DNA from 4 places in the Bacillus sp. BACIII genome. Region 4 is predicted to be linked to each of the others. Evidence: riboswitches for the same ligand, from Rfam matches in the RefSeq annotation. Region 4 holds a riboswitch; each other region holds the start of a gene.
What was found. A riboswitch is a leader RNA that binds a small molecule or an ion and turns the genes downstream of it on or off. The one in region 4 is predicted to bind thiamine pyrophosphate.
Positions count from the first base shown of each region.

Region 1: it holds a riboswitch for thiamine pyrophosphate, as region 4 does, so the genes downstream of both, ACXN9U_RS06910 (acetylornithine deacetylase) here and tenA (thiaminase II) in region 4, are expected to answer to the same signal.
Region 2: it holds a riboswitch for thiamine pyrophosphate, as region 4 does, so the genes downstream of both, ACXN9U_RS07970 (ECF transporter S component) here and tenA (thiaminase II) in region 4, are expected to answer to the same signal.
Region 3: it holds a riboswitch for thiamine pyrophosphate, as region 4 does, so the genes downstream of both, thiT (energy-coupled thiamine transporter ThiT) here and tenA (thiaminase II) in region 4, are expected to answer to the same signal.

Region 1 covers NZ_CM174437.1:1,451,435-1,459,140, reverse strand. Annotated here, with positions in the region: gene ACXN9U_RS06935 (S8 family peptidase) at 1-416, shown strand, start outside; gene spoIIGA (sigma-E processing peptidase SpoIIGA) at 632-1,561, shown strand; gene sigE (RNA polymerase sporulation sigma factor SigE) at 1,619-2,338, shown strand; gene sigG (RNA polymerase sporulation sigma factor SigG) at 2,479-3,261, shown strand; gene ACXN9U_RS06915 (ABC transporter ATP-binding protein) at 3,389-4,186, shown strand; TPP riboswitch at 4,191-4,299, shown strand; gene ACXN9U_RS06910 (acetylornithine deacetylase) at 4,373-5,653, shown strand; gene ACXN9U_RS06905 (YlmC/YmxH family sporulation protein) at 5,714-5,965, shown strand; gene pgeF (peptidoglycan editing factor PgeF) at 6,118-6,954, shown strand; gene ACXN9U_RS06895 (YggS family pyridoxal phosphate-dependent enzyme) at 6,961-7,653, shown strand; gene sepF (cell division protein SepF) at 7,650-7,706, shown strand, end outside.
Region 2 covers NZ_CM174437.1:1,706,207-1,712,536, forward strand. Annotated here, with positions in the region: gene ACXN9U_RS07965 (glycosyl hydrolase family 18 protein) at 12-1,274, opposite strand; TPP riboswitch at 1,423-1,536, shown strand; gene ACXN9U_RS07970 (ECF transporter S component) at 1,718-2,314, shown strand; gene ACXN9U_RS07975 (ABC transporter ATP-binding protein) at 2,301-3,938, shown strand; gene thiX (HMP/thiamine ABC transporter permease ThiX) at 3,913-4,674, shown strand; gene ACXN9U_RS07985 (STAS domain-containing protein) at 4,720-5,553, opposite strand; gene ACXN9U_RS07990 (S8 family peptidase) at 5,773-6,330, shown strand, end outside.
Region 3 covers NZ_CM174437.1:2,874,744-2,882,449, forward strand. Annotated here, with positions in the region: gene mcsA (protein-arginine kinase activator protein McsA) at 1-338, opposite strand, end outside; gene ctsR (transcriptional regulator CtsR) at 352-816, opposite strand; rRNA gene rrf (5S ribosomal RNA) at 1,043-1,158, opposite strand; rRNA gene ACXN9U_RS14030 (23S ribosomal RNA) at 1,210-4,138, opposite strand; rRNA gene ACXN9U_RS14035 (16S ribosomal RNA) at 4,313-5,862, opposite strand; TPP riboswitch at 6,291-6,391, shown strand; gene thiT (energy-coupled thiamine transporter ThiT) at 6,491-7,072, shown strand; gene floT (flotillin lipid rafts scaffold protein FloT) at 7,103-7,706, opposite strand, start outside.
Region 4 covers NZ_CM174437.1:1,843,840-1,851,545, forward strand. Annotated here, with positions in the region: gene ACXN9U_RS08750 (thiazole biosynthesis adenylyltransferase ThiF) at 1-392, opposite strand, end outside; gene thiG (thiazole synthase) at 389-1,159, opposite strand; gene thiS (sulfur carrier protein ThiS) at 1,156-1,359, opposite strand; gene thiO (glycine oxidase ThiO) at 1,356-2,465, opposite strand; gene tenI (thiazole tautomerase TenI) at 2,449-3,066, opposite strand; gene tenA (thiaminase II) at 3,044-3,751, opposite strand; TPP riboswitch at 3,837-3,945, opposite strand; gene ACXN9U_RS08780 (monovalent cation:proton antiporter family protein) at 3,998-5,842, opposite strand; gene prpE (bis(5'-nucleosyl)-tetraphosphatase PrpE) at 6,069-6,818, shown strand; gene ACXN9U_RS08790 (RluA family pseudouridine synthase) at 6,852-7,706, opposite strand, start outside.

The DNA.
Region 1 (7,706 bases), 390 kb from region 4:
TCCTTTTGGAAAACGGCAGCAACGAAATCAAAGTCACGGCCTCAGACGAAGCGGGTAACAAAACAACAAAAAAGACGGTGATTGATGTCAATTATCACGCTCCCGTCATCTCCGGATTGGTTCCCGGAGCGGATAAAGAATTAAAAGCCGGAGAATCAGTGAAAATCGCTTTTTCAAGCGGGAAGAAATTAGACGCCTCTTTCGTGATCCGTATGCCTCTGGCAAACGCCCGGACAGGGACCCAAAACGCGACGGAGCTTCCGCTGAGAGAAATTTCTCCGGGACGATATGAGGGTTACTGGACGGCGACTTCTTCCATCAAGGCAAGCGGAGCAAAAATTGACGTTATTGCAAGAGATGACTATGGAAATGAAACGAGACAGACAGCAAAAGGAAAACTTTATATCAATGAGTAAAACAGAGCGCTGCCGGGACACGGCAGCGCTTTTTTTGCTGAGACGGTCAATAGGAAATCAATCTCTTCGACCCTCGACAAATAAAACGGTTATCCCTTAAAAATTGTACTTTCCCCTCAACATTAATTGACAGACTTTCCCACAGAGCTTGCTTTATACTTATGAAACAAGAGAGAGAAACAGATATGTAAGACAAAAGAGGAAAGGGGTCAGATGTGAAAATCTATCTGGATGTCATTTGGCTGTTGAACTTTTGTTTTGATTCTCTTTTGCTTTTATTAACCGCCTTTATTTTAAAACGCCAGGTGAAAAAAAGAAGAGTGGCCGCCGGCGGTTTCATCGGATCAGCCATTGTGCTTCTGATGTTTACGCCTGTTTCTCCCTTTGTGGAGCATCCGGCGGGAAAAATGGCATTTTCAGTTGTCATCGTGCTTACGGCTTTTGGCTTTAAACGATTTCGGTACTTTTTTCAAAATTTGTTCGCCTTTTATTTCGCGACCTTTCTCGTCGGCGGGGGAATGATCGGCGTACATTCCCTGCTGCAGACAGAATCAATTGTAGAACACGGCGCCATGGTTACGAGCCAGACCGGCTTCGGTGACCCGATCAGCTGGATATTTGTTGTCATCGGATTTCCGGCCGTATGGTTTTTTTCGAAAAAGAGAATCGAAGACATCGAGACGAAGTCCATTCAGTACGATGAACTTGTCATGGTTCAGGCAGAATTCAGCGGGCAGACAATCCGCGCAAAAGGCCTGGTGGATTCCGGGAATCAGCTTTATGATCCGCTGACAAAAACGCCGGTCATGATCCTTCACATTGACAAATTCGCTCCGATTCTCAGTGAAAAGGAAACGGACATCATCAAATCTGCCAGTCCGCTTGAAGTGATAGAGCAGCTTGATGATTCGTTCCGTCATGCGGATAAGCTGAGGCTGATTCCATACAGGGGCGTCGGTCAGGACAATCAATTTTTACTCTGTTTAAAGCCGGATTACGTCACGATTATAACGAAAGACGAGATGATCGCATGTGAAAAATGCCTGATCGGCATCAGCGCGAAACCATTATCAGCGGATGGTGAATTTGACGGAATCGTTCACCCGAAGATGCTGACCGGGAAGGCTGTGAAGCATGTATCCTGACGAAAAGTCTGTTATTCATCATACTCAAAACGCATTGTATTTAGAAGGGGGAGGAAGATGAAAAAACTTAAGTTGCGTCTGACATATTTATGGTATAAATGGCTGATGAAACTCGGACTGAAAAGTGATGAAGTATATTACATAGGAGGGAGCGAAGCGCTGCCGCCGCCTTTGTCTAAAGAAGAGGAGCAGGTGCTCTTATTAAAGCTGCCGAGCGGGGATCAGGCGGCGCGGGCCATCCTGATTGAGAGAAACTTACGCCTTGTCGTTTACATTGCCCGCAAATTCGAAAACACCGGCATCAATATCGAGGACTTAATCAGCATCGGCACAATCGGTTTAATCAAAGCGGTAAACACGTTTAATCCGGAAAAGAAAATCAAACTCGCAACCTACGCGTCACGATGTATTGAAAACGAAATTTTAATGTACTTGCGCCGAAACAATAAAATCCGTTCAGAGGTGTCCTTTGATGAACCGCTGAACATTGATTGGGACGGAAACGAACTGCTGCTTTCGGATGTGCTCGGCACAGATGATGATATTATTACAAAAGACATTGAAGCCAATGTGGATAAAAAACTTTTGAAAAAAGCGCTTGAGCAATTAAATGATAGAGAAAAGCAGATCATGGAACTGCGATTCGGGCTTGTCGGTGAAGAAGAAAAAACACAAAAAGATGTAGCCGACATGATGGGGATTTCACAATCTTATATCTCCCGGCTCGAAAAGCGGATTATTAAAAGACTGAGAAAAGAGTTTAACAAAATGGTGTAAAATTTTTTCCATCTGACAGTCCTTACTGCTGCAAGGATTGCCGGTGCCGGATGTTTATTTCTGTAAAATGACGGTGCATATTTTTCCCACCCGAGGAGATACTTAACGTTGTACAGCAGCTCCTAGTGGGAGGGAAAAACGTGTCAAGAAATAAAGTCGAAATTTGCGGGGTGGATACCTCCAAATTACCGGTACTCAAGAATGAAGAGATGAGAAAGCTGTTTAAGCAATTGCAGGATGAGGGCGATGATTCAGCGAGGGAAAAGCTTGTAAACGGCAATCTGCGCCTTGTCTTAAGCGTCATTCAGAGGTTTAACAACAGAGGAGAGTATGTTGATGACTTATTTCAGGTCGGCTGCATCGGACTAATGAAATCCATTGATAATTTTGACCTAAGCCATAATGTTAAGTTTTCAACATACGCTGTACCGATGATTATCGGAGAAATCCGCAGATATTTGCGGGATAACAATCCGATCCGCGTCTCGAGGTCGCTTCGCGATATCGCATATAAAGCGCTTCAAGTAAGGGAGCGGTTAATCAGTGAGACAAGCAGGGAGCCGACAGCAGAGGAAATCGCCAAAGTTCTTGAAGTGCCCCATGAAGAAATTGTGTTTGCCCTTGACGCCATCCAAGATCCGGTATCACTGTTTGAGCCGATTTATAATGACGGCGGCGATCCGATTTACGTGATGGACCAGATCAGCGATGAGCGCAATAAGGATACACAATGGATTGAGGAGCTCGCTCTGAAAGAAGGCATGAGAAGACTGAACGAACGGGAAAAAATGATTTTGCGAAAACGCTTTTTCCAGGGGAAAACCCAAATGGAAGTCGCAGAAGAAATCGGCATATCCCAAGCTCAGGTCTCAAGGCTTGAAAAGGCAGCCATTAAACAAATGAATAAGAATATCCATCAATAACGGAGAAAGCCTTTAAACATTGTTTTAAAGGCTTTTTTCGTGCGCCGGTTTACGTTTGCGAAAAAGTGATGTATTCTAATGTGTAAAAGTTTTAAGAAAATTGAAACAAATAAACGGGGGAACTGCAATGATTTTACAGCTGGACAATGTGTCATTAAAAAGAAACGGCCAATGGATTTTGAAAAATATCAACTGGCGCGTTGAGAAAAACGAAAATTGGGTGCTGTTCGGACTGAACGGAGCCGGAAAAACAGCCTTGCTGAATATGTTATGTTCTTATTACTTTCCCACTTCAGGAGAGATGCAGGTGCTCGGCCATCAATTCGGCAAAACAGAGCTCGGTGACAGGCTCAGAAAAAAAATCGGTCTTGTTTCGGCGGGTCTGCAGCACAAATTATATGCCGCGGATTCCGCTTTTGAAATCGCCCTCAGCGGCGCGTACGCTTCAATCGGGCTTTACGAAACGCCGAGTGAACAAGTGAGGGAAAAAGCGATCGGTCTTCTGAAGGATTTAGGCGCCATTAGTTTCGCGGACAGACGGTATGAAACGTTATCTCAGGGGGAAAGGCAAAGAGCGCTGATTGCGCGGGCGCTTATGGCTGATCCGGAACTGCTGATTTTGGATGAGCCCGTGACGGGTCTCGATTTTATGGCAAGAGAGCAGCTGCTGGACACGATAACGTCGATCGCTGAAAAAGAAAATGCGCCGTCCATCCTTTATGTCACTCATCATGCTGAAGAAATTCTGCCGGTATTTGATCAGGCGCTGCTTTTAAAACAAGGCGAGGTGTTCGCTGCCGGGAAAATCAAGGACATGCTTTCTGACGAGCGGCTTACAGCGTTTTTCGATATGCCTGTCAACGTCTTATGGAACAACGGCCGTCCATTTTTAACGCGTGCAAAAGCGGCATCATCCGTCAACTAAAATCAATTCACCCTGGGGGTGCTGCTGACGTGCAGCTGAGAGAGACATTGGTCTCAACCCTTAACGGACCTGATCCGGATCATGCCGGCGGAGGGAAGCGGTGAAAAAAAGCGGAGGGAAATCCGTTTTTACCCGTTTCATTTGATGAAACGGGTTTTTTTAATACAGCAAAAGGAGAGATGTTCAATGAATCAGCTTGACATGCTGCTGCAGCAGGCGGATAAACGGCGGGGCGATTTAATACATATTGCTGAAAGGTTGATCGCCTTTCCGACACCGGCTCCGCCTGCAAGAAATACAGCAGAAGCTCAGAAGTGGGTGGCCGGATTTTTAAAAGAAATGGGCTGCTCGGTCGATATGTGGGATGTGTACCCGGAAGACCCGAACGTAGTCGGTGTTTTAAAAGGGACAGATTCAAGCGGGCATCAAAGCCTGATTTTAAACGGACACATTGACGTAGCCGAAGTCAGGGATGAAGACTGGGACTCTGACCCGTTTCAGCCGCTCGTTAAAGCCGGCATGCTGATCGGAAGAGGCGCCGCTGATATGAAAGGCGGATTGGCGTGTGTTCTTTTTTCTCTGAAGCTGATCCATGATGCCGGCATTGAGCTTGCGGGCGACCTCATTGTACAGTCTGTGATCGGAGAAGAAGTCGGCGAGGCGGGGACGCTGGAATGCTGCAAACGCGGCTATCACGCGGATTTTGCGGTTGTCGCGGATACGAGCAGCCTGCATATTCAAGGGCAGGGCGGAGTCATCACCGGCTGGATAGAATTGAAAAGCAAACAAACATTTCATGACGGCATGAGGCGCAATATGATTCATGCGGGCGGAGGCATATTCGGAGCGAGCGCAATCGAAAAAATGGCGAAAATCATCACTGCCTTGGGAGAGCTGGAACGCCACTGGGCGGTAACGAAAAGCTATCCCGGCTTTTCACCAGGCACCAATACGATCAACCCCGCCGTTATTGAAGGGGGAAGGCACGCAGCGTTTGTCGCCGATGAATGCCGATTATGGATTACCGTCCACTTTTACCCGAACGAAACGCACGAACAAGCTGCGGCAGAAATCGAAGACTATATCAATCGTGTCTCTGACGGTGATCTGTGGCTCAGGGAAAACAGGCCGGTGTTCAAATGGGGCGGATCTTCCATGATTGAAGACAGAGGAGAGGTCTTCCCGGCGCTGGAAATCGACCCGGACCATCCGGCCGTTTCTGTTCTGGCGGAATCGCACTCAGCCGTCAAACAACAGGAGCCCGTCATTGATGTTTCCCAAACCGTAACAGACGGAGGATGGCTTTATCATGCCGGGATTCCGAGCGTCATATACGGACCCGGCGATTTAAAAAACGCCCATTCCGTAAACGAAGAAGTGTCCGTCGATGAGCTGATGGACTATACGAAAATCATGCTGAGATTTATCCACACCTGGTGCAGCCGCAAAAAAGATTGCCCGATGTGACAAGGTTCAGCCCGGCCGCTCATATAATAGGAAAAAGAACGGGCAAAGGGCGTGATACAAATGATCAGCATATCTGAATTTCAAATAAAAGATGTAGTAAACGTGTCGAACGGAAAAAAACTCGGAAGCATCGGTGATATTGATATTAATGTGACAACGGGAAAAATTCAGGCGATTATTTTAGGCGGCAGCGGAAAAGTTCTCGGTTTTTTCGGAAAAGAAGAGGAAATGATCATTCCTTGGCGAAATATAGTTAAAATTGGGGAAGATGTCATCTTAGTGCGTGTAAACGAACCAAAGGGGGGAGCATAATCCTCCCTTTACTTGTAAAAAGCCGGAAATCTCAATGTTTCCGGCACATTTATTTATCTCATTTTTCAATCAGCCGCTAAACGTATGCTTAAAATTGTGTTAAAATGAGTGGGAAATTCGCTTTTTAATGTTTGTCGAAAGGTTGGATCTTCATGAATACATATCACCCGTTTAGTTTTACCACCCCCTCGGCACTCATGATAGAAGACTGGAACCGTGTGAATCAGCATAACACAAAGGTCATCGCCGGATTCACAACGAAAAACGGCGGTGTCAGCAATCCTCCGTATGAGTCATTAAATACCGGATTGCACGTCCGGGACGAAGCTCATGATGTTGTGAAAAACCGTGAAATCATAGCGTCCTTATGCGGTACTGATCTGGATTCCTGGGTATTCGCCGATCAGACACATGAAAACCGCGTCCGATGCGTGACAGCGGGAGATAAAGGTAAAGGGGCGAGAGACTATTCCTCCGCATTCCGCGGGACTGACGGGCTCTATACGAAAGATACGGATCTTTTTTTGGGCCTGTGTTTTGCAGACTGTGTGCCTTTGTATTTTTATGACCCGGTGAAATCCATGATCGGCGCTGCCCATGCCGGATGGAAGGGGACGGTCAGACAAATCGGGTGCATCATGACGGAACGCTGGGTAAACGAAGAAGGCTCCCGCTTAACAGATATTCAGGCCGTCATCGGTCCGTCCATCAGCGCGGACAGCTATACCGTCGACGACCGCGTCATCAATGAAGTCCGGGCGCTGCCGTTTTCCGCAGAATCCGCCATACGCGAAACGGAAAAAGGCCGGTATCAGCTTGATTTAAAAGAGGTCAACCGCCTTCTTCTGATACATTGCGGCATTCCGGAAGAAAACATTTCAGTCAGCGGTTTATGCACCGAACAAGAGCGTGAACTATTCTTTTCACATCGCCGCGACAAAGGAAAAACGGGACGCATGATGTCCTTTATCGGAATGAAGGAGGCATAAGTTATCTTGCGTGTTGCTGATCAATTACGACATATAAACGAAAGAATAAACGAAGCATGTAAAAGATCGGGCCGAAGCCCCGAAGATGTAACCGTCATCGCGGTTACAAAATACGTATCAGCCGAAAGGGCTCAAGAGGCCGTGGATGCCGGTATTACAAGTCTGGGAGAAAACCGGGATGCCGAGCTTATCCGTAAGCAGGATGTCATCAAAGGCAGCCCCGTGTGGCACTTTATCGGCAGTCTTCAGTCCAGAAAGGTGAAGGCCGTCGTTGACCGTGTATCTTATATACATTCCTTAGACAGACTGTCATTGGCTAAAGAAATTGAAAAACGGGCGCAGCATGCGGTTCGCTGTTTTGTGCAGGTGAATACTTCGCTTGAGCCGTCTAAGCACGGTTTGAAAACAGAGGAGGTCATCCCCTTTATCAGAGAGCTTTCTGAGTTTAGAAACATTTCTGTAGAGGGCCTGATGACGATGGCTCCCCTGACAGACGATACAGAAACAATCAGAGCCTGTTTCCGACAATTGCGTGATCTGAGGGACCAGGTGCAAAAGCTGAACCAGACAAACGCACCGTGCCGGGAACTGTCAATGGGCATGTCAAATGATTATGAAATCGCTGTTGAAGAGGGCGCTACTTTTATCAGAATCGGCTCTTCATTAGTCGGAAATGAAACAGGGGGTGTAAACAAATGAGCATGAAAAATAAACTGAAAAACTTTTTCTCGATGGATGAGGAGGAGTACGAA
Region 2 (6,330 bases), 140 kb from region 4:
GGATAATGCGGTTATATTTTTCGGATGGTGAAAAAGTTCCGCAACAGCCACGGACCCGGTTTGAAGCCGAGCGTTAATTGCCACGCGCCGATCGCCTGCAGTCCGAATTCCCGCACGAGAACCATTTTTTCACTCATGCTCCGCACATCCTCGAACCATACTTCATGCGTTCTTCCATTTTCATCCGTATACCGGAAGTAAGGGGAACGATCCCTCTGAGAGTAGCGGATCACTGATTGATATTTCATGGCGGTTTCCATGGCGCGCTGATTGGAGATCGCCGATCCGATCGTCCCGGGGCGGTACGGAATCACCCAATCATATCCGTACAGCGGCACACCGAGAATCACCTTTCTTCTCGGCACTCTGCTGATGGCAAAATTGATGGTTTCTCTGACCTCCGTCAAAGGCGCTACGGGTCCCGGCTCACTGCCGGCGTGGTGCCAGTCGTACGCCATGATGAACATATAATCGACGACGGCTCCGATTCCCCCGTAATCATATCCCCTCAGCCACGGCACCGCTTCATTTGTTTTCGCCGGAACCGATATCGTTAGCGCGAGCTGGTGCTCTGAGAGCCGGGTTTTTAACTGCCGGAGAAATCCTGTAAACAGGTCCCGGTCGGCTTCCCTGATCCGTTCAAAATCAATATTTACACCGCCGTATCCCTTTCTTACGGTCAGGTAGACGATATTATTGACGAGATTCGTTCTCGCCGTCGGGTTCTGCAGGACTTGATGGGCTAATTCCGGGCTGAACCCTCCTTCTGTCAGATTCGTGATGACCGCAAGCGGCCGCACTCTGTTTTGCCATGTGGTTTCTATCGCGGTTCTGTCGTTTAAATCATTCATGATATCTCCGTTTGGGCCAAAATGATATTCAAACAAAGAAATCGCCGATGAATAGGGTGCAAAATCATTAATGAGCTCTCTGTCCGCTTCAGGTGTCCGAATGACGTAAAATTGCAGGGTTCCCGCCAAATAGTTGGAGATATCCGGAATTCTCACTTTTAAACCCGGCCGCAGCCGGTTCGGCGGAATATCCGGGTTTGCCTGCATCAGCTGCATCTGCGGAACATAAGTCTTACTTGCGATAACGGCATACGTATCATTCGGCTGAACCGTATATTCATTAAGAGGGATCAAAAGCGCCTGCCCCGGAACGATATTCGTTTCCTCAAGCCCGTTGACGCTTCTGATGCTGTCAACAGGGTATCCGTACTTTCTGCTGATGGAAAATAACGAGTCACCAGACTGCACTGTATGAACAAACATAGATGTCCTCCGTTTCCTTTTGATCAAAAGGGCTCTTCTTATCTTTATGAATGATCTTCCGGTCCGATTCCAAACTCTGTTTAGAGAAAGGCTGTTTACAAATCAGATATGATCAACTATGATGATGTCATCATAAAAAACTGTATAGGAAACGCACTAGGGGTGCTGTTATCGGCTGAGATAAAACATGCGGCAGGCGTGTTTTGATCCCTTATAACCCGATCTGGATAATACCAGCGTGGGGAAGTGCAGATTGACCGGAGCGCAGGGTTTTTTCCATGCGTTTTCGTTCTGCTGCTGCATATTCCCTCGGATATGCAGTTTTTTATTTTTCATTAAAAAACGGGGGAGGACACCGCAATATGAAACTTACGATCAATCGTCTTTCGTAAAATCAACTCTTTCATACATACGACTATCCGATAAGAAAGCAGGAGATCACAATGAAAAATTGGAAAATGAGAGAAATTGTCGTCATGTCCGTCATCAGTGTTGTATTTGCTGTCGTTTATTTATTATCAACTCATGCAAGCAATATAGCGGCAGGGTTTTTCGGCCGGATGAGCTACGAACCGATTTACGGTATTTGGTTTATCGTCTCGGTGATTGCCGCCTACATTATTCAAAAACCGGGAGCGGCGCTTGTTTCTGAAATCATCGCCGCGTTTGTGGAGTGTTTACTCGGAAATCCGTCAGGGCCGATGGTGATTCTGATCGGCATCGCGCAGGGAATCGGTGCGGAAGCGGTCTTTTTTGCGACACGCTGGCGGGTGTATACCCTGCCCGTGCTCCTTTTATCCGGTATGGGGTCTTCTGTTGCGAGCTTCATTTATGACTTGTTCATTTCCGGATACTCTGTTTTGAATCCGGGTTTATTAGCCGTCATGCTTCTCATCCGCCTGGTCTCAGGTGCGCTTCTTGCCGGCCTTCTCGGCAAAGCAATCAGTGATGCGCTGGCTTACACAGGGGTGCTGAACGGCATGGCGCTCGGAAAAGAATTCAAGAAGAAGAAACAGGTGAACCAAGATGCAGGCATCTGAACCCCTTCTATCGGCCCGCCGTCTTACCTTTTCTTATGAGCAAGATGAGAAGCCGGTTTTTCAAGACGTGTCATTTCAGCTCCGCAAAGGAGAACGGGTTTTATTGCTCGGGCCGAGCGGATGCGGCAAAAGCTCGCTTGCACTTTGTTTGAACGGTCTGTACCCGGAAGCCTGCGATGCGGTTCAAACGGGAACCGTTTCCTTATACGGAACACCTCTTTCGGAGCTGTCAGAACCCGCCGCCCGATCTATCGGCGTCGTGTTTCAAGATCCGGATCAGCAGTTTTGCATGCTGACGGTTGAAGATGAAATAGCCTTCGGTCTGGAAAATTTGCAATATACAAAAGAAGAGATGGACTCAATTATTGAGGATGTTTTGGAAAAATTAGAAATCACTCATCTGAAAACACGGACGATCGCCTCGCTGTCAGGCGGTTCAAAACAAAAGGTCGCGCTCGCCTGTATCATTGCGATGGAGCCGGAACTCATTATTTTAGACGAACCGACGGCACAGCTTGATCCATATTCCGTGCGTGAATTGGTGCGGCTGATCAAAGAACTGCAGGCCGAAAAAGGCTTCGGACTTCTCGTTATCGAGCATCAGCTTGATCATTGGACGCCGTGGATGGACAGGACGATTGTCCTTGACGGAACGGGTCAGAAAGTGATGGACGGAGAGACGGGCGCGATCTTTGAAACAAAACTTGAAGAGCTGACACAGCTCGGCATTCCGATTCCGCAGGTGATCTCATTGCAGAAGCAAGTCAGCATCCCTTTTACATTGTGCAAAGAAAGACTGTTTCAGGAACCTGTACCGCCCTTTCCCGGCCCCTGGCCCGCCGCGCTTTCGACAGAGGACGCGCTGAGTGTTCACGGGCTGTCATTCATAAGAGGAACAGACACCATTTTTCAGGACGTGAGCTTTTCCGTAAAAAAAGGGTCAATCACCGCGATTGCCGGCCCTAACGGAACCGGAAAATCCACGCTCCTGTCCGCCGCGGCCAAACTCATCCGCCCTGTGAGCGGCGACATCAAAATAGACGGCAGACCAGTAGATTCCTATTCGGAAAAAGAGCTTCGGCGGCTGATAGGGTATGTTTTCCAAAATCCTGAACACCAGTTTGTCACAGATTCCGTCATTCAAGAGCTGCTGTTCGGCTTTGAAGACGGTAAAGCCGCAAAGGAGAAAGCTCTTCAGCTCTTAACCCGGTTCGGCCTGAGACGCTATGCCTCACAGCATCCGTTCTCTTTAAGCCAAGGACAAAAACGCAGGCTCAGCGTCGCGACGATGCTTATGCATCAGGTGAAAGTTTTGCTGCTTGATGAACCGACTTTCGGGCAGGACGCAAAAACGGCGCGTGAGTGCATGCTGATGCTTCAGGAGATCCAAAAGGAAGGAACGGCTGTTTTAATGGTGACACATGATATGGAGCTCGTCTCAGATTATGCCGATACGATCCTTGTGCTCTGCGGCACGAAGCTTGTGTACCGCGGAACGCCCGACTCATTGTTTTCTGATCATATCGGAATCGCGGAGCGGGCGCATTTAGCTTTGCCCCTGCGGTATGAATGGATGAAACACGACAGGAGGCGGAGAAATGAACCTGCGGCTGGAGGCTGTTAACCCGTCAATTAAGGCGGCGGCTGTTTTGTTATGCGTTGTTATGCTGTCGTTTATTTATAACCCGTACACGCCTGCTTTGTTTTATATTATCATTGCCGGAGGCGTCCTCTTGGCGGGACATGTGCCGCTGAAAAAATGGCTGCTGTTTACGGTTCCGTTTGTCATTCTTGCCTTCGGATCTTTATGGACAGCCGCCGTATTCGGAAACGTCCCGACAACCGAAAGCAATCTGCTGTTTAAGCTCGGACCGATTGCCGTCAACAGTGATAATGCGGCGCTCGGGATTTCTATCGCGTTTCGTATTTTATGTTTTTCCGCTTTGTCGATGATGTTTCTTTTCACAACCGATCCGATTCTGTTTATGCTCAGTCTGATTCAGCAATGTAAGCTCCCGCCGAAGCTTGCTTACGGCGTGATCGCCGGGTTCCGGTTTCTTCCTCTTCTGAAAGATGAAATCCTGATTATCAGACAGGCGCACAGAATCAGAGGCGCGGCGTCTGATTCCGGGCTGAAAGGAAAGCTCTTTGCCTTCAGGCGCTTTACCATCCCGCTTTTGGCAGGCGCCATCAGAAAGGCGGAACGCACAGCGATCGCAATGGAATCTAAAGGTTTTACAGGGAGCCGAAACCGCACGTTTTACAGAACGGTTACTGTGCGCCGCGCCGACTGGTTCTTTTTCATGCTCGTGCTCCTTTTATTCGGCGCAAGCTGTCTCATTTCACTGTTGTTTTTATAAAAACAGGCCGCCGGAGTGATTCGGCAGCCTGTCTTTATATGTATGTTACTGATGATAATTGAGAGCCTGGGCGAGGTTGGATTTAATCGTAATATCCGAGAAATTAATGCCGAGCTGTACGGCGGTTTGGGCAATTTCCGGCCTGATCCCGGATAAAGTGGACGAAACGCCGATCAGGTTCAGCGCCTCAATTAATTTAAAAATCTGGTGCGCCACCATTGTATCGACAACCACTACGCCCGACAAGTCGATTAACAGATGCTCAATCAGCCGGTTTGCACATGTACTCAGCGTATTTTCAAGAATGTATTTGGCGCGTTCCGTGTCAATATTGCCGACAAGCGGCAGAAGCCCCGTCCGATTGCTCAGCGTAATAACCGGCGAGCTTAATTCTAAAATCATTTCTCTTTGTGCATTCAGCTGCATTTTCGAATTATATTCGGCGTGATCGACAAATGTGTAAATCGTAAAATCAAATACTTGAACGATTAAATTCTCCCATCTCTTCCTTTCTCCCTCGGCAAACGAAGATTCATGTTTATCGGCAAACGCATCATAATAACTGATGTACAATCTCCGGTTTCTCATGAATTCACGGACCACATACTGGACCGGGGTATCCAGATGCTTCTGGTCTTTCGCAAGCTCAATCACCCATCGCTCGAACTCTTCTAAAAATTCTTTTTCCGGCATGATATACATTTTATTAATATGCCGGTAAAATTCTTTATCTTGCTCCATCAGCTCTTCTATGATGACGGGATTTGTCAAAGAGTAAATCGAATTCGGATCCGAATCTTCCATCGTTTCAATCCATTCTTTCGCAATTTGATCCACCCGTTCGGAAAAATAGTCGTACAATGCTTCATTTATCTTCATACCTCTTCTCCTTTCCCATTTCCAATTATAGCGTCAGCTGATGCCGAATCAAAATAAAAGCCGTTGAACCATCCAATTATTTGAAATTATTTAGTGCAATAGATTGCGCCTTTTTTATGAAAATGCTTCAAATGACTCTTTCTGAACGGCATAATCTGCCATAAAATAGTAGCAACACCCTTGAATCCACTCGCAAGCATAAAAAAGGAGGGCTTTTTTATGAATGGTGAAATGCGGTTGATTCCTTATGTCACGGATGAGCAGATCATGGATGTGAACGAGCTTCCTGAGGGTATTAAAGTGATTAAGGCGCCAGAATTGTGGGCAAAAGGGTTTAAAGGAAAGGATATTAAAATCGCGGTGCTTGATACAGGCTGCGACATTAATCATCCTGATTTGAAAGACCGGGTTATCGGCGGAAAAAACTTCACCGATGATGACGAAGGCAAAGAAGACGCGATTTCCGATTACAACGGCCACGGGACACATGTTTCCGGAACGATTGCCGCCAATGATTCAAACGGCGGAATTTCAGGTGTTGCGCCGGAAGCGAGCCTTTTAATCGTTAAAGTTCTCGGCGGTCAAAACGGCAGCGGCAAATACGAATGGATCATTAACGGCATCAACTACGCCGTTGAACAAAAGGCGGACATTATTTCCATGTCACTCGGCGGCCCGAACGATGTGCCTGAACTGAAAGAAGCCGTCACAAATGCGGTAAAAAGCGGTGTACTGGTCGTTTGCGCAGCAGGAAATGAAGGTGACGGAGACGAGCGG
Region 3 (7,706 bases), 1.0 Mb from region 4:
ATCGGCGTAATTTGGCTGTGAAATGTATCGTAACACTCCGCACAGCCGAACCGCCCTGTTTTTCTCAGCTGTTGAAACGTCATGCCGCATTTCTTACAGGCCGTGCCTTGCTCTGAATAGCCGAACATTTGAGAACCCGTGTTTTGAAAGGAAGACTCCATATTCAGCAGCCCTGATAATAAATTATGAATCGAGAACCCTTGGTTTCCACTTATACCGTATGAATCACTATTTTCTTTTGCACATTGTTCGCAAATATGAACTTCTTGCTTTTCTCCATTAACAACTTTCGTAAAGTGAAAAGTGGCCGGTCTCTCATTGCACTCTTGACAAATCAATCTTTTCACCCGCTTACTTTAGTTTTAAAGATGTGAGCATCGCCTTCATCATTCTGGCTCTTAGTTCATCCCGTTCAGGCAAATCAATATATAGAACTGAACGATCCATTACACTCACCATCATTTTAGCTTCTCTTTCCGAAATAACCCCGTCCTCTAACAGTCTGAGAATAATGTCATCAGAGGCTGCCTGGGACAAGTGGGTATGAATCTGCGAAATAATATTATTGATGAGGACGACTTCGTTATTCATTTTAACTTTGATAATACGAATATAACCGCCGCCTCCCCGTTTACTTTCAACAATATATCCTCTTTCGCTTGTGAATCTGGTGTTGATGACATAATTTATTTGGGAAGGAACACACTGAAATTTATCAGCAATTTCACTGCGTTTGATCTCTAAAATTTCTTTGCCATTTTGATCTAATACTTGTTTTAAGTACTGTTCAATGATGTCAGAAATATTATGTCCCACTCAACCCCCTCCTTTATTGACTTTGACTATATTTGACTTTAATCTTACTATAAGGTGTTTCGCAAAATTTTTCAACTGTATCGCTCTATCTCTATTATTTCCACTTTGCACAAGCATAAAACCTGCTTTTACAAAAAGGTATATCGTTACTTTTCTCATATTATATAACGTATGCAGAAAAACACAAAAAAGACAGCTCATCATGAGCTGTCTTTACCGTATGATTGCTTGGCGGCGTCCTACTCTCACAGGGGGAAACCCCCGACTACCATCGGCGCTGAAGAGCTTAACTTCCGTGTTCGGCATGGGAACGGGTGTGACCTCTTCGCTATCGCCACCAAACCATTGAGAGTGTTCTCTCAAAACTAGATAACAGTAAGCATACATTCAAAAATGGTTAAGTCCTCGATCGATTAGTATCTGTCAGCTCCATGTGTCGCCACACTTCCACCTCAGACCTATCAACCTGATCATCTTTCAGGGATCTTACTTCCTTGCGGAATGGGAAATCTCATCTTGAGGGGGGCTTCATGCTTAGATGCTTTCAGCACTTATCCCGTCCGCACATAGCTACCCAGCGATGCCCTTGGCAGAACAACTGGTACACCAGCGGTGCGTCCATCCCGGTCCTCTCGTACTAAGGACAGCTCCTCTCAAATTTCCTGCGCCCGCGACGGATAGGGACCGAACTGTCTCACGACGTTCTGAACCCAGCTCGCGTACCGCTTTAATGGGCGAACAGCCCAACCCTTGGGACCGACTACAGCCCCAGGATGCGATGAGCCAACATCGAGGTGCCAAACCTCCCCGTCGATGTGGACTCTTGGGGGAGATAAGCCTGTTATCCCCGGGGTAGCTTTTATCCGTTGAGCGATGGCCCTTCCATGCGGAACCACCGGATCACTAAGCCCGACTTTCGTCCCTGCTCGACTTGTAGGTCTCGCAGTCAAGCTCCCTTGTGCCTTTACACTCTGCGAATGATTTCCAACCATTCTGAGGGAACCTTTGGGCGCCTCCGTTACCTTTTAGGAGGCGACCGCCCCAGTCAAACTGCCCACCTGACACTGTCTCCCCGCCCGATAAGGGCGGCGGGTTAGAAGGTCAATACAGCCAGGGTAGTATCCCACCGATGCCTCCACCGAAGCTGGCGCTCCGGTTTCCAAGGCTCCTACCTATCCTGTACAAGCTGTACCAACATTCAATATCAGGCTGCAGTAAAGCTCCACGGGGTCTTTCCGTCCTGTCGCGGGTAACCTGCATCTTCACAGGTACTATAATTTCACCGAGTCTCTCGTTGAGACAGTGCCCAGATCGTTGCGCCTTTCGTGCGGGTCGGAACTTACCCGACAAGGAATTTCGCTACCTTAGGACCGTTATAGTTACGGCCGCCGTTTACTGGGGCTTCAATTCGCACCTTCGCTTACGCTAAGCGCTCCTCTTAACCTTCCAGCACCGGGCAGGCGTCAGCCCCTATACTTCGCCTTACGGCTTCGCAGAGACCTGTGTTTTTGCTAAACAGTCGCCTGGGCCTATTCACTGCGGCTCTCTCGGGCTTGCACCCTAACAGAGCACCCCTTCTCCCGAAGTTACGGGGTCATTTTGCCGAGTTCCTTAACGAGAGTTCTCTCGATCACCTTAGGATTCTCTCCTCGCCTACCTGTGTCGGTTTGCGGTACGGGCACCTCTCACCTCGCTAGAGGCTTTTCTTGGCAGTGTGGAATCAGGAACTTCGCTACTATAATTCGCTCGCCATCACAGCTCAGCCTTCACGGGAAACGGATTTGCCTATTTCCCAGCCTAACTGCTTGGACGCGGATATCCAATACCGCGCTTACCCTATCCTCCTGCGTCCCCCCATTGCTCAAATGGTGAGGAGGTGGTACAGGAATATCAACCTGTTATCCATCGCCTACGCCTTTCGGCCTCGGCTTAGGTCCCGACTAACCCTGAGCGGACGAGCCTTCCTCAGGAAACCTTAGGCATTCGGTGGACGGGATTCTCACCCGTCTTTCGCTACTCATACCGGCATTCTCACTTCTAAGCGCTCCACAAGTCCTTCCGGTCTTGCTTCACAGCCCTTAGAACGCTCTCCTACCACTGTTCGAAGAACAGTCCGCAGCTTCGGTGATACGTTTAGCCCCGGTACATTTTCGGCGCAGAGTCACTCGACCAGTGAGCTATTACGCACTCTTTAAATGGTGGCTGCTTCTAAGCCAACATCCTGGTTGTCTAAGCAACTCCACATCCTTTTCCACTTAACGTATACTTTGGGACCTTAGCTGGCGGTCTGGGCTGTTTCCCTTTCGACTACGGATCTTATCACTCGCAGTCTGACTCCCAAGGATAAGTCATCGGCATTCGGAGTTTGACTGAATTCGGTAACCCGGTAGGGGCCCCTAGTCCAATCAGTGCTCTACCTCCGAGACTCTTACCTTGAGGCTAGCCCTAAAGCTATTTCGGAGAGAACCAGCTATCTCCAGGTTCGATTGGCATTTCACCCCTACCCACACCTCATCCCCGCACTTTTCAACGTGCGTGGGTTCGGGCCTCCATTCAGTGTTACCTGAACTTCACCCTGGACATGGGTAGATCACCTGGTTTCGGGTCTACGACCACGTACTCATGCGCCCTATTCAGACTCGCTTTCGCTGCGGCTCCGCATCTTCTGCTTAACCTTGCACGGAATCGTAACTCGCCGGTTCATTCTACAAAAGGCACGCCATCACCCGTTAACGGGCTCTGACTACTTGTAGGCACACGGTTTCAGGATCTATTTCACTCCCCTTCCGGGGTGCTTTTCACCTTTCCCTCACGGTACTGGTTCACTATCGGTCACTAGGGAGTATTTAGCCTTGGGAGATGGTCCTCCCGGATTCCGACGGAATTTCACGTGTTCCGCCGTACTCAGGATCCACTCTGGAGAGAACGAAGTTTTGACTACAGGGCTGTTACCTCCTATGGCGGGCCTTTCCAGACCTCTTCATCTACCTCGTTCCTTTGTAACTCCGTACAGAGTGTCCTACAACCCCAAGAGGCAAGCCTCTTGGTTTGGGCTGATCCCGTTTCGCTCGCCGCTACTCAGGGAATCGCATTTGCTTTCTCTTCCTCCGGGTACTTAGATGTTTCAGTTCCCCGGGTCTGCCTTCTCATATCCTATGTATTCAGATATGGATACCACTCCATTACGAGTGGTGGGTTTCCCCATTCGGAAATCTCCGGATCAAAGCTTGCTTACAGCTCCCCGAAGCATATCGGTGTTCGTCCCGTCCTTCATCGGCTCCTAGTGCCAAGGCATCCACCGTGCGCCCTTTCTAACTTAACCGTTAAAAAGAATCACTACGTGATATCTTGCATTACAATTGAATGTGAATTACTTCTGTTATCTAGTTTTCAAAGAACATTATCTCGAAGAATCGAATGATCCTTCAAAACTAAACAAGACAGGGAACGTTCTGTTTATAAGACCCAAGGTCTTATATTCCGTTAAAATCCTTAGAAAGGAGGTGATCCAGCCGCACCTTCCGATACGGCTACCTTGTTACGACTTCACCCCAATCATCTGTCCCACCTTCGGCGGCTGGCTCCATAAAGGTTACCTCACCGACTTCGGGTGTTACAAACTCTCGTGGTGTGACGGGCGGTGTGTACAAGGCCCGGGAACGTATTCACCGCGGCATGCTGATCCGCGATTACTAGCGATTCCAGCTTCACGCAGTCGAGTTGCAGACTGCGATCCGAACTGAGAACAGATTTGTGGGATTGGCTTAACCTCGCGGTTTCGCTGCCCTTTGTTCTGTCCATTGTAGCACGTGTGTAGCCCAGGTCATAAGGGGCATGATGATTTGACGTCATCCCCACCTTCCTCCGGTTTGTCACCGGCAGTCACCTTAGAGTGCCCAACTGAATGCTGGCAACTAAGATCAAGGGTTGCGCTCGTTGCGGGACTTAACCCAACATCTCACGACACGAGCTGACGACAACCATGCACCACCTGTCACTCTGCCCCCGAAGGGGACGTCCTATCTCTAGGATTGTCAGAGGATGTCAAGACCTGGTAAGGTTCTTCGCGTTGCTTCGAATTAAACCACATGCTCCACCGCTTGTGCGGGCCCCCGTCAATTCCTTTGAGTTTCAGTCTTGCGACCGTACTCCCCAGGCGGAGTGCTTAATGCGTTAGCTGCAGCACTAAGGGGCGGAAACCCCCTAACACTTAGCACTCATCGTTTACGGCGTGGACTACCAGGGTATCTAATCCTGTTCGCTCCCCACGCTTTCGCTCCTCAGCGTCAGTTACAGACCAGAGAGTCGCCTTCGCCACTGGTGTTCCTCCACATCTCTACGCATTTCACCGCTACACGTGGAATTCCACTCTCCTCTTCTGCACTCAAGTTCCCCAGTTTCCAATGACCCTCCCCGGTTGAGCCGGGGGCTTTCACATCAGACTTAAGAAACCGCCTGCGAGCCCTTTACGCCCAATAATTCCGGACAACGCTTGCCACCTACGTATTACCGCGGCTGCTGGCACGTAGTTAGCCGTGGCTTTCTGGTTAGGTACCGTCAAGGTGCCGCCCTATTTGAACGGCACTTGTTCTTCCCTAACAACAGAGCTTTACGATCCGAAAACCTTCATCACTCACGCGGCGTTGCTCCGTCAGACTTTCGTCCATTGCGGAAGATTCCCTACTGCTGCCTCCCGTAGGAGTCTGGGCCGTGTCTCAGTCCCAGTGTGGCCGATCACCCTCTCAGGTCGGCTACGCATCGTCGCCTTGGTGAGCCGTTACCTCACCAACTAGCTAATGCGCCGCGGGTCCATCTGTAAGTGGTAGCCGAAGCCACCTTTTATGTCTGAACCATGCGGTTCAAACAACCATCCGGTATTAGCCCCGGTTTCCCGGAGTTATCCCAGTCTTACAGGCAGGTTACCCACGTGTTACTCACCCGTCCGCCGCTAACATCAGGGAGCAAGCTCCCATCTGTCCGCTCGACTTGCATGTATTAGGCACGCCGCCAGCGTTCGTCCTGAGCCAGGATCAAACTCTCCGATAAATGGATCACAGACTAAGTTCACTGCATCCTGCAGTAACGTCTGTGTGATCTGCATCGTGCAGACCTTAGTTTGACTGACTACGCACATCACTGTGCGATTTATTTAAAACTTTGAATTAACAGGTACGTTTTGTCTTGTTTAGTTTTCAAAGATCATTACCGCTCGTTGAAGCAGCTTTATTATCTTACCACTCAGCTTCTTTTATGTCAACAACTTTTTTAAATCGTTTTCGAAGCTGTTTGTTTTGTCTGCTGTTCATCAGCGACGTTTAATAATATAACACCCTTTTGAAAGTATGACAATAGTTTTTTTAAAAAAAGTCCCTGTTTATTTTCATTCATACTTATTTCAGTTTCTCTTCTATAGAAAGAATGCTGTCTTGTGGTTTGGTATATTTTCTTGTATAGTAAGATTGAACTAAATACTTGATGACCACAAGGGGAGCATTAAAGCTGAGAGTGAACGTTTTGTTCTGACCCTTTGAACCTGTTAGTTAACGCTGGCGTAGGGATGTGGCAAAGCCAAATGAATTGCAGTTTTGTAAGCAGCGCGCGGACCTTTTCCCATCCTTCCCCGCGCTGCTTTTTTGTTTATCCTTGATACGGTTGTCTGACCAGGGGGAAAACTATGAATCATTCAACACAGCTTGTGCGCTTAATAGAAATAGCGATTATGACCGGAGCGGCCGTCATTCTGGACATTGTGTCAGGTATGTTTCTCCGGATGCCACAAGGCGGATCAGTCTCTATTATGATGATTCCGATTTTTTTGATTTCATTCCGCTGGGGAGTGAAGGCCGGGCTTACGACAGGCTTTTTAACAGGGATTGTCCAGATCGCCATCGGCAATTTGTTTTTGCAGCACCCGGTGCAGCTATTTCTTGATTATATCGCGGCGTTTGCAGTTCTCGGTTTCAGCGGCTTGTTTGCTTCCGGTGTCCGTGAAACGGCATTGGCTAAAAAAAGAGGCGCATTAACGGTGTATGTGATAAGCGGCGTTTTTATCGGCAGTGTGCTGCGGTATGCGGCACATGTGATCTCCGGAGCGGTCTTTTTCGGAAGCTATGCTCCGAAGGGCACTCCGGTCTGGATTTATTCGCTCGTCTACAACGCGACCTATATGATTCCTTCTTTTATCCTTTCGGCCATTGTCCTTATCTTATTATTCATGACGGCGCCGCGGCTTCTTGAAACCAAGCGGGCAAATTGAAACAGCAGGCGGGTTATGCCTGCTGTTTTTTTATCCAGAGCTGCGTTCTTCTTTCGAATCGCCCAGTTCTTTTGTAAGTTCATTTATGCTTTGTTTTATGTTTCCTTTGCCTGAAAAATTCTCAATGATCTCTTTTACATTGATTCCGGAAGATGCTTTTAAACTTTCCTGAAGACCGGCCATTAAATTGGTTGCATAGCCCGTGACTTTATTGGCTCCGCCGTTTTCACCGCTTCCTCCCGTATCAACGACAGTTATTTTATCAATGTTGGAAAGAGGCGCCGAGACTTGCTTCGCATACTCAGGCAGCATTTTCACAATCATATCGAGGATTGCGGCCTGCCCGTATTTTTCGAAGGCTTCAGCAATTTTCTCTTTAGCTTCCGCTTCCGCAAGACCTTTCAGGCGGGTGACTTCCGCTTCGGTTTCTCCTCTCGCCTTTTCAGCCTCCGCTTTAGCAAGACCGTCAATTCTCACGCGTTCAGCTTCCGCTTTGGCCATCGCTTCAATACTATACTGTTCGGCATCTGCTTCTGCGAGCTGCTTCGCCTTTGCAGCTGCGGCCGCTTGTTCTACCGAATAACGGTCGGCATCGGCCTTTTTCTTCACTTCAGAGTCATACTGGCGCTCACGG
Region 4 (7,706 bases):
AGCCTCGTTTCAAAGTTGTCAGTCGCGTCAATGATAAGAGATGCGTCACAAATCAGTCCGGGTGCGTTTTCCGCAGTGACATCCATGACAAATCCCTTCACATCTACATCGCTGTTTATGGATGTAAGCCGTTTTTCAGCTGCCGCAGCTTTCGGCATTTCCTGTCTGACGTCATCTTCGGTATAAAGCTGCTGGCGCTGGAGATTACTCCACTCCACATAATCTCTGTCAGCGATCGTTACCTTCCCGACCCCTGCTCTGACAAGCATCTCCGCATTTGCCGCGCCAAGCGCACCCGCGCCGATAATCACGGCATGAGACGACCGGAGCTTCTCCTGTCCGGAGGGACCGATCGGCTGATACAGCTCCTGTCTGGAATATCTGTCCGTCATACCGGAAGACCGTCCCGCGGACTGCTTGCAGTTCCGTAATCTTTCACCGGAATCCGCCCGGCTTCATAAGAAAGGCGGCCCGCTTCTACGGCAAGCTTCATCGCCCGGGCCATTTTGACCGGATCATCAGCGCCTGACACGGCGGTATTTAATAACACGCCGTCCGCTCCCAGCTCCATCGCGCAGGCAGCGTCTTTTGAAGAACCAATGCCGGCATCGACAATGACCGGAACTTTCGCCTGTTCAATGATGAAGGACAGATTCAGCGGATTTAAAATTCCCTGGCCTGAACCGATCGGTGAAGCGCCCGGCATAATAGCATGGACTCCAAGCTCCTCAAGACGCCTTGCGAGCACGACATCATCTGACGTATACGGAAGAACGATAAATCCCTCTTCAAGCAGCTGCTCTGATGCTTTCAGCGTTTCAACCGGATCAGGCAAAAGTGACCGGCTGCATCCGATGACTTCCACTTTTATCATGTCACAAAGCCCTGAAGCTTTAGCAAGCCTGGCGATTCTGACCGCCTCTTCAGCCGTTGCGGCACCGGCCGTATTCGGCAGAAGCGTGTACTTAGACAAATCAAGCTGTTCGAGAAAGTTTGGCTGAGACTGTTCAAAGATATTCATCCGCCGCACCGCAAAGGTTAAAATATCTGATTCCGAGACGGCCACCGCCTCTTTCTGAATCTCAAAACTCGGATATTTTCCCGTGCCTAACAGCAATCTTGACTGAAACTGTTTTCCGCCTATTGTTAACATCCTCATCCGCCTCCTACAAAATGGACAATTTCGATGACATCGCGATCACACAAACTTGTGTTTTCATAATTCTTTTTTTCGATGATTTCTTTATTTCTTTCTACAACTACGATTCTTTGATCAAGCTGATACGATTCAAGCAAATCCTGAACCGTCCCCTCTTTTCGATTCCAATCAATTTGTTTTCCGTTCAGCTGAAGGATCATATTTGAACAGCCTCCTTGCGATCAATTCGAAACGCTTCTTCCCATTCATGTTTAACCTGTCTTCCCAGGATCATATCCCGCACCATTTCAGCCGTTGCCGGAGCTAGCAAGATGCCGTTTCGAAAATGGCCGGCGGCGAATATGATGCCGCTGTTATCAGGATGCCGCCCGATAAACGGCTTTCCGTCTTTTGTTCCCGGCCTAAGCCCCGCCCAAAACCGGTCTATTTTCATATGTTCAATGGCGGGCAGCATGGTTTTCGCTTTCGCAATGATAGCCTCAATCCCGCCGACGTCAGGCGTGTCGCTCCAGTCGCCCCGTTTCATCGTGGCGCCGATGACAAGCCGCCCGCTTTTTCTCGGAACGACATAACTTTGATTATGGTAAAGGGTTTTGGTCAGCGGGATTTCGTCATTCCACACAGAGAGGCATTCTCCTTTCACAGGGAAAAAAGGCTGCCCCAAGCCGAGCTGGCTGAAAAACCGGCCGCTCCATACACCGCTTGCAACTGCGACTTTGTCAGCATAAACATCCCCGCCGGACGTTGTGATGCAGTATTCCCCGTTCATCCGTTTTACGGAAGTGACTTGTGTATGCTCATATATGTCAGCGCCATAACGCCGCGCCCCTTTTGCATACGCTTTGCAAACATAGTAAGGTTCGACATGGACATCGTCTTTTATAAAACATGCGCCGAGAATGTCCTTTGAAGCGTAAGACTCTTTTTCAAGAACCTCTTCCGCTGAGAGCCAAGTGACGGAAGGTAAATCATCCATCTTCCGTAAACGGGTCATGTCTTCTTCTGTATACGCCAATTTAAGCATTCCGCCGTTATGGCGCCTGATGTTAATGCCGCTGGCTTCCTCAAGCTCTTGCCCCGCCGCTTCATACAGTCTTTGGCTGTGCATAGCAAAATCAAAAAACGCATCACGGTTTTCACATTCCGCATGAGCGCCAAGCATTCCCGCCGCAGCGCTTGTCGTTTTTCGGCCGATTGCTCCGTCTTCAAACAAGACAACGTTCTGCTGCATCTTCGCCAACTCATAAGAAATGGCGCATCCGATAATTCCGCCCCCGATAACCGCCGTATCATAGTGCTTCTTCATCATCAGCCCCCCTCACCGCGCGTGCATACCGTTTTGCCGCCTCCTCAGGGTTTTCAGCTGAGAAAATGCCCGACATAACGGCAATTCCGTCCGGTTTCGCCTGCTTTGTGAGCCCGATCGTCTGCAGTGTCATTCCGCCGATTGCAATGACGGGGATGGAAAGCGTACGTGTGATATCTGAAAGCAGGCCGATGCCTCTTGCCTCAAGTCCTTGTTTACATTCCGTTTCAAACACATGGCCGAACACCACGTAATCCGCATCTTCTTTTTCAGCTTGGACGGCTTCTTGCAGTGAATGAACCGAACGTCCGATATGGAGATGGGGAAATCTGCTCCGCACCTGCTTTACGGAAAAGCTGCTGGACGGAAGCTGAACACGTTGTATATTGGCAAAAAGCGCGATATCTGCCCGATCATTGATGATCAATTTGTCCTTATCCGCACCGCCTTTTTTCAACAGTGACAAAAGCTGCATGATCTCTCCCGCTGTTTTGCCCCGCTCACGGATATGGATAAAGCTCACTTCGCGCTGAATCGATAGAATATCCTCGGCCAGCTCGGCAACGGGTTTGCGATTATCAGTTACGGCGTGCAGCTCCAAAGGACTCCACCTCTTTTCCGCCCTTCTCCGACCAGCCTTCTTTTTGATAAGCCATTCCCCAAAATTGATATTCATAATAGCTTGAAATCACAAAATTCTCTTTCATTTTCGCGCGGATTTCCTCTGTGCTGTTTTCAGCAATCTCGTCAAAACGGCTGATCTGTTCTTCGACCTGCTGTCTGAACCAGTCTCCGCCGTATGTACCGATCCATTTTTCGTAAATCGGATGTTCCGGTTTGCATTCCTTTAAGCGTTCGCCAACTTCATAATAAAGCCAATAGCAGGGCAGAAGCGCGGCTAAAATTTCTCCAAAACGGCCGCTCATCACCGATCTGTACATATGAGACGTATAAGAATAGGCTATCGGTGCCGGCTTAAATGCCGCACGCTCTTCTTCTGTAATCCCTAAAAGCTCCGTAAATTCGCGGTGCAGCGCCATTTCCGCTTCATATGTGCCCTGAGCGTGGCCCGCCATCCTTCCCGTCGTAAACAAGTCTTCGGCATATGCGGCTGCAAACGCCTGAACTTTTGCAAAATGCGTCAAGTAGTAGGAATCTTGCAGCACGTAATAACTGAAACGGTCTAACGGCAGGCTTCCATCACCGATCCCTGTTACAAACGGATGAACAAAGCTTCCGTCCCACCATTCGGCTGCCGCCAGTCTGCATTCTTCAGAAAATGTCATAAAGTTTTCCCCCCTGATAAAATAAAAAAACCACTTTCCCGCATCGGAAAAGTGGTTTGGAATTTATCTGGATAAAAGGAACCCAAAAAATACCGCTCCACTTCCCTACGCAGGTCTGAACCTGTTCAAGTTATGAGGGTCTAAAAGTCTCACTTTTATCTCAGCCCTTATGAAGGACACCCCTAGTGGTCATACGATTATCATTTACTTGTTATGCCTTCTATCTTATCACGAAATGCAATTTGGTCAAGCTTCAAGGATTTTTCTCAGCTCCGACACGTAGTTGCGCGAGCCCGTAACGATGAGACGGTCTCCTGTTTTCAGCCTCGTGTCCCCGTGCGGAACGATGCTGTCCACACCTCTGAAAATCCGGACGAAAATCACATCGCCCATCAGCGGAAATTCGCGCAGAATAATGCCGTTATACGCCGTGTTTTCCAGATTGATCTGATAAAGCGAAGACTCTTCATTCGTCAGAAGGTTCATCACGCCCGGCGCCTCAATTAATGCGCGCAAGAGCGTCTTTGTAGACAGAAGGATAGAAAAAATACTGATGCCCTCTTCCTTCAGTTTTGTTTCATGTTCAACCGAGCCGACGCTTGCGATGATGCGCTCAGTCCCTTTCTCTTTCGCCATTAAGGCGATTTCAGCGTTCACATCTTCATTTCCCGTCGCCACGACCAGAATATCCGTTTTAAAAATACCGTGCGACTCAAGCGTGCCGGGCTCGTAATCAGAAATCGTTTCAACAGAAAAAACGGATTCCGCAAGCTTTTCCCCGGCATTTTCCTGATACACATGGACGACCCGCACATCATATTCCTCATCAGGCAGCTCCAGCGTCACCGGAAGCGTCATTTGGTTGGCGCCGATAAATGTAATGCGCTTCTTTTCCTGCGGCGCACTTTGCCGCTTGAATAATTTTTTAAAGCCGATCGGTGAGATGATGCTGGCGATAACCGCAACCAAAGTCAGCGCGCCGGACATATTGGCGCTGATAATGTGAAGCCTTTCTCCGATCGTAGCCGCCGCGATAACAAGCGACAGCGTAGAAGTCAGCAAAAACCCCGAAGCAAACACGGTTCTTTTGTCATACCATTTCTTTAAATAAAACACCGGGAACATTTTGCTGATAAACAGCGCCAGCAGAAGCAGCGGAATCATCGTCAATGTTTTCGGATCTTGGAAGAGCGTCCATATATCCAGCTTCACCCCGACCATGACGAAAAAGATCGGAATTAAAAACCCGTAGCCGAATGAATCCAGCTGCTCCACCATTTCTTTATTCGGCGACAGAAGCGATACCAAAACGCCTGCTAAAAATGCACCGAGAATATTTTCCGCCCCGAGAGATTCCGATAAAGCGACAAGCACGATAATCAGTGTAAAAATGGCTCGCGTGCCGATCTGGACGGTGCCTTTAGACATCGACTGCACAAATGAGCGGTGTTTAAAGATCCTGCCGAAGAAATACAGCACCACACCCGCGGCAAAGAGAATCAGAAGAAGCCACATATTTCCGCTGTCTTCCCCATAAAGAGAAGAAAAGAAAGCGAGCAGAATCATCGTAGCCAAGTCCGCAATAACGGCGACAAGCAGAATAATCTGGCCGATATTGGAATTCATGATCCGTTCTTCCTTTAAAGTCGGAACCACCACACCGAGTGATATTGTCGAAATAATAAGCGTCATTAAAAACGCGTTTTGAATAAAACCGGCTAATACAAAGGCATAGGACAGCAGCAATGATAAAATAAAGATGCCGAAAAATATGATCAGTGCGGCAGAAAACGTATTGGGTGCTTCCTTGCCGTTCGGAAGGAATTGTTTTTTCTTTCCTTTCTCAAATGACGAAAAGTCAATTTCCAATCCGCTTAAAAACATTAAAAAGATAAAGCCGAGAACAGACAGCGTCTCCAGCCACGTGTCTCCCTGAACGACGAGATTCAGGCCGCTTTTTCCGATAATAAGCCCCATGATGATTTCCGCGACGACGACCGGAATGCTGAGCTTAAACCGATGTAAAAGGAGCGGCGTCAAAAAAGCGACGATCAGAACGACGACTAAAGAAGCGACTGATGTATGTTCCATTTGTAAATACCTCCTTAAAACAAGGGTTATAAAAGCCCGCTTAAAGCGGGCAATACCTTACTTTTTTTAAAAACATAACGCATATTCTAACAAGGCTGGCGGCGAAAAAAAAGTAATAAGGCATTATTTCTTCAAATTCTTTTTTTAATTTGTACCAAAACAGCGTAATTAGGTAAAGGAATTAGTCCCATAATAAATAAAAAACCGGAAAAGGGAGGCTGACAGAATGGCTTATGACATCATCAGCGATATACACGGATGTTATGACGAAATGATCGCGTTAATGCAAAAGCTCGGATATGAAGTGAAAGACGGAATGCCCGTCCATTCTGAAGACAGAACGCTTGTCTTTGCGGGGGATTTAACAGACAGAGGCCCCAAATCCGTAGATGTGATGCGTTTCGTGGCAAAAGCATATGAAAAAGGCATCGTCCGTTATGTCCCGGGAAATCATTGCAACAAACTGTATCGTTACTTAAAAGGAAACCCCGTAAAAGTGATGCACGGACTGGAAACGACGGCAGCCGAACTGAAAGAGCTGTCTCCCGCCGACAGAACGGAAGTCTCCAGACAATTTATCCGATTATATGAGTCAGCGCCGCTTTATGACATTCTACATAATGGCGATCTCGTTGTCGCCCACGCCGGCATAAAAGCTGACGATATCGGTAAATACTCGCGTAAGGTAAAAGAATTTGTGTTGTACGGCGATATCACGGGTGAAACGTATCCCGACGGCAGACCCGTCAGAAGAGACTGGGCCGCCGCCTATGAAGGGAAGGCATGGATTGTTTACGGCCATACCCCTGTAAAACGCCCCCGGATCGTCAACCGTACAATCAACATTGATACAGGATGCGTCTTCGGGAATCAGCTGACAGGCTTTCGCTTTCCGGAGCATGAAACCGTCTCTGTGGAAAGCTCAATGCCCTATGATGCTTCACGCTTTCGCGAAGATCAAGGCAGTCAGACATGAAAAAAAGCCCGAAACCGGTAAACGGTTCGGGCTTTACATATGTTCAATCAATGTTTTCATATCGTCAGGAACGGGGGCAAGAAAAACGAGCGTTTCTCCTGTTATGGGGTGTACGAATGAAAGCCGCTCACTGTGAAGCGCCTGCCGTGCAATTCCCTCGTTTTTTCCGCCGTACAGCGTATCACCGACTAACGGATGGCCGAGGTAACTCATGTGCACCCGGATTTGATGCGTCCGCCCCGTCTCAAGCCGCAACTGCGCAAGCGTAAACACACGTCCGGTTTTTTCTGTTTGAAAATGCGTTACCGCTTTTTGTCCCTCCGGCGTTACCATCCGCTCAATAATGCTGCCGGGTTTTCTGCCGATTGGCGCGTCCACCGTTCCTTCTTTCTGCTGCATGACGCCGTGTACGACAGCGAGATACCGCCTGCTGACAAGCCCCTTCCTCTGCGCTGCCGACAAAAGAGAATGAGCAAGCCGATGCTTGGCGATCAGCATCGCTCCCGACGTATCCCTGTCAAGACGGGTGACGAGATGAACCGTGGACTGTACGCCGCTTTTTAGGTAATGGCTGATCACTCCGTTAGCGATGCTTTCCGACGGGTGTTCCCGTGATGGAATTGAGGAAACAAACGGCTGTTTATTGACCACCAGCACATGGTCATCTTCATAAAGAATGTCAAGCGGAACCGGCTCAGGCAAAAGCGTTTCACTCACATGCTCCTTTGGGAATTCAATCTTAAGCACATCCCCTGCCGCTAATACGGCGCGGACGGTTACATGCTCTCCGTTGACAAGAAGATCTCCCCCGCCGAATTTGATGTCAGCGAGAAGCCGTTTGGAAATGCCGAGCTGCGCCGTATATTCTTTTACCGTCATGCCGGCTTC